2 regions of the Pedobacter sp. AC402 genome follow, and region 2 is predicted to be linked to the other one. Evidence: riboswitches for the same ligand, from Rfam matches in the RefSeq annotation. Region 2 holds a riboswitch; the other holds the start of a gene.
What was found. Region 2 has a riboswitch for S-adenosylmethionine ahead of AC0IWE_RS11180 (DUF4833 domain-containing protein). Riboswitches for the same ligand answer to the same signal wherever they lie in the genome.

Region 1 (2,202 bases), on a different contig from region 2:
TACATGGTAACTGCCAGAATAATCTGCTGTGGCGGGTTTATTATTGGAATTAAAACGGAAGTTTTTGCGTTGAGCAACAATTGTTAAAGGTTTACCTGTTTTATCCTGTTTTCGTAATGTACCATTTAGCTGGTCACCATCAATCGCAAAGGCCAGTTCGTTATCAAATTGATCAAGTTTAACAAAAAGAGAATCTGTAGTTTGCGTTACTACGCCACCTTCGAAACTTTCTTCAGCATTGCGAAAATATAATTTCTGCTGACCGCCTTTTTCATTAATCTCAAAGTTGAATGGAATTTCTAATCCTTCCTTTACTTTGGCTATTCCGCGCCAGTTACCCAATGCTACAAAGGCTTTAGTTGCTTTTGCGCTGGTTTTTAGCTTTTGGCTATTTGCTAAAGCAGTATTTCCCTGAGCGTATGTAAGTGATGTTGATATGGCCAATAAGGCTGATAAAATAATTTTCGAATTCATTAGGACTGTTTTAATCGACTAAATTAGTAGACAAATATACGGGTATATTGAGCAAAGAAAAAATATTTCAATAAAAATCTACAAAAACTATAGGATAAATGGAATTAGTTATACCTTTGCTGCAGTTATTTTAAAATACTTATCAAGAAAGGCGGAGGGAATGGCCCTATGAAGCCTTAGCAACCAGCTATTTGTTAGAAATGGTGCTAAATCCATCCCGGATGAATCTGGGATAGTTAAGTCAGTTGTTTGCATATCCTTATCAAAATATATGGGGCACTTCTGATTTAAGAGGTGCTTTTTTTTGCTCTGCTGCATTCTTGATTAGTAAAAATGTTATAAATAAAATCATCCAAATGGAAAAAACAGACGAGCAAAAATTAAATTATTTAAATCCTTGCACATATACCCGAATGTGTAAGCCCTGTTAGCACTGCTACCAGGTTAACAGGCTTTTTCTAGGCTAACCAATCCTTTAGTAATATGAAAATTAACACGGTTTAATCGTGGTGGAATCGTTTTGCCCAAATTATTATCCCTTTTACTAATTATTAACTACACACATGCTTAAATTTATTAAATCAACAGCGTTTATTCTGCTGCTCTTTTATAGCACAGCAGCTATCCGCTCAAAATGCAACGGTTTCCGGTACGGTAAAATCGGCAGATGGAGAAACACTTCCCGGTGTATCCATTCTTTTAAAGGAGACCAAGCAAACATCAATTACTGATGGTAAGGGCGCTTTTTCTATAAATGCACCCGATAAAGGTACTTTAGTATTCTCTTACATTGGTTTTAAAACCCAGGAAATACAAATCAGCAAAAATGGACCGATTTCGGTTGTATTGCAATCGAGCGATAATGCACTTGATGAGGTAGTGGTAACTGCGTTGGGTATTTCGCGACAAAAGAAATCTTTAGGTTATGCGGTTCAGGAACTTAAAGGACAGGATTTGGCTGAAGCGAAAGAATCTAACCTGGTGAATGCATTGGCAGGTAAAATTGCCGGTGTAAGGGTAACCAACAGTCAGGGCAGCATGGGTTCTTCGCGGGTGGTAATCAGAGGTGAAACTTCAATTGCAGGTAACAACCAACCTTTATTCGTGGTGGATGGGATTCCTGTAGATAATTCGCAGTTAAATTCTGCCGGGGCAAGAGATTATGCCAATACCATCTCGGATATTAACCCGGAAGATATAGAATCGATCAGTGTTTTAAAGGGCCCCAACGCGGCTGCTTTATATGGCTCAAGGGCTGCTGCAGGGGTGATTTTAATTAAAACCAAAACCGGAAAATCAAAAAAAGGATTGGGGATTGCCATAAACTCAAATGCTGTGTTAGAAACCTTATTAACGCTCCCCTGTTTATCAAAATGCATTTGGTCAGGGATCCGAAGGTAAATTCAGCTATGTAGATGGTGCGGGCAAAGGCATTAACGATGGGGTAGATGAAAGCTGGGGGCCAAAATTGGATGGAAGATTAATTCCTCAATTCTTTTCTAAAGGAGTTGCTGTTCCATTTGTTGCACACCCGGATAATGTACGCGACTTTTTTCAAACCGGATATTCATTAAACAATGGTGTATCAGTTGCTGATGCAGGAGAAAAATACGATTACCGGATTTCGTACAATAACCTTAAACAGGTAGGCATAGTGCCAAGCTCAGGTCAGGGCAAAAATTCATTTGTATTAAATACATCTCTAAAAATAACACCAAAGCTTACTTT
Region 2 (2,202 bases):
TTCTCACTATGGAGCAGATTATTTAACCAGATAATAAATAAGGTTACCACATTTGAGATAAATATTCCCAGCAGCAATTTTGATTGGAGAAACGTTTTCATATTATACTGATATTTGATCAAAAGTATAATATATTTTTAAACTTTCAAAAATTATTGAAAATAAAAATATCAAGTTTATTGAATTGATATAGAAATAAAACTTATGTAAGAAATTAAATTATCTACTAATCCTATAGAATATATAGTAATTAATTATTACTTTTGCTCAATATTCTTTAAAAGCTGGTTAAACGGCTTCTAAAAAAGATCATATAGTCATGTGGCCGAGTGGTTAGGTAAAGGTCTGCAAAACCTAGTACGGCGGTTCGATTCCGTCCATGACGTCTAAACATTAAATTGTTTACATACATACTTATCAAGAAAGACGTAGGGAATGGCCCTTTGATGTCTTAGCAATCTGTTGATTAACAAGGCGCTAATTCCTTTTGCAATTGCAGAAAAGATGAGTTTGAAAGCAGATTAATTTTCTGCGTTCAGCAAATAATCAAAAAGCTATTCCCGACCGAAAACTGGTAATTTAAATTTTATGATATGTCGGTATATTTTGATTATCCATCAATAAGGGATTTTTTTGAGATTCAGAGGGAACAATTCCTGCGAAAAATTAGATGATTATGAACATTGTAGGGCAGAATCGGATCGGCTTTATAATGCACAGCGAAATGAAAATGAGGAAACAATTTCGGCAGAAGATCAACATCAAAAAACACCTAATTCATACTACCGCTCTTCTACATAAAAAAATTAAAATGTACCAAACACCTTTAAGAATATCAAAAACACTATTTACAATTGTTTTAAGCCTTGTAATTTTTTCAACTCAAAGCCATGCACAAGGTAAAGATCCATCCCCTATCAATTTTCCGACACCAAAAAATATAGATCATTTGCTATTTTATATTCAACGTGATCCAAATACGAATACCCTCATTTATGCGCAAAACCTTAAAGAAAATGGCACTATCAATGCTGAAAATCCTATTCAGGTGTATTGGATCAGGTATGGCGAGAAAGGGCAAAAAAAAGACCTGGGGTACATCCAAAGGAAGTTTGCTTATGGCATTGATACAAAAGCATTGGGGAAGGATAAATATGAATTTAGATTTGTATCACACAAAAAACTGCCATTTTATTTACAAAGATATAATGATAAAAGCTACCATGTTTCGGTAACAATAAACAACCGGACAATAAGGGTTACGCGATTATTTGTGAGGATACAAGGTGGCAGTTTCTGGCTCCCAAATGTGAAATATGCAGAAATTGAAGGCACTGAAGAATCAACTGGTAAACCTACAGTGGAGCGGATAAACGTGAAGTAAAATAACGGTCAATAGTTTAGACAACTGTTTTTTACTACAAAACACTGATGTCAACGCCATAGACATTCATTATTACTTAAGCTTCAATGTACTTATATTACTTATAGGATAAAAGAGAGAAATGGTCTGTGGAGACACAGACCATGGATTCAGGTAACAGTAAAATTCATTATTACCTAAGCTTCAATGAACTTATAGGATAAAAGAAAGAAATGATCTGTGGAGACACAGACCATGGATTCATACTCAGCAACCACCTTTTTTAGGAATGCGTTTAAAAATAACCTGATGATCTCGCTCCACATATTCGCAGGATATTATTGGATACGAGTACTTGGGTGCATGTGATATATTGTGGCTTTTAATCATTATTTTGTCGTTAACTTTCAGGCTATGCAATTGTTCAAGTTGTGACTTTTCCGGCTCAAATTGTAAAATATAATCGTCGCTATTAACCCTAACCATCACAGCAAAACCTAACCTTGATCCTGGTGGAAGCGAAAGAGAAGTTACAACAGCTTCCATATTGGTAAAAGCAGTTGTATGCTTCCTTATTTTAGCCGCACTTGTAAACACTCTTTTACCTTCAGGAGAAGCCTCCCATTTTTTGTACTTAATGCCATCGGGTGTAGACTCCCACTTTTTTCTTTCGGCATTCCTTTCAGCAATAGAACGCGGCTTTGAAGACGGCTTCTTAGTCGTATCATTCCCAATTTCAGGATTAGCAAATACTAATCCGCCCACCACAACCAGTGGTAACATCAGCGCATAAATCAATTTTTTCATAATTTTTGTGTTTTACTAAATAATCAATGATT

Region 1: it holds a riboswitch for S-adenosylmethionine, as region 2 does, so the genes downstream of both, AC0IWE_RS17970 (carboxypeptidase-like regulatory domain-containing protein) here and AC0IWE_RS11180 (DUF4833 domain-containing protein) in region 2, are expected to answer to the same signal.

Annotation. Positions count from the first base shown of each region.
Region 1 covers NZ_CEEDAI010000010.1:75,254-77,455, forward strand. The annotation lists gene AC0IWE_RS17965 (peroxiredoxin family protein) at 1-474, opposite strand, end outside; SAM riboswitch class I at 611-717, shown strand; partial or broken gene AC0IWE_RS17970 (carboxypeptidase-like regulatory domain-containing protein) at 1,168-1,299, shown strand; gene AC0IWE_RS17975 (TonB-dependent receptor plug domain-containing protein) at 1,321-1,875, shown strand; gene AC0IWE_RS17980 (hypothetical protein) at 1,943-2,202, shown strand, end outside.
Region 2 covers NZ_CEEDAI010000009.1:186,551-188,752, forward strand. The annotation lists gene AC0IWE_RS11170 (hypothetical protein) at 1-101, opposite strand, end outside; tRNA gene AC0IWE_RS11175 (tRNA-Cys) at 316-386, shown strand; SAM riboswitch class I at 412-511, shown strand; gene AC0IWE_RS11180 (DUF4833 domain-containing protein) at 812-1,384, shown strand; gene AC0IWE_RS11185 (hypothetical protein) at 1,631-2,170, opposite strand.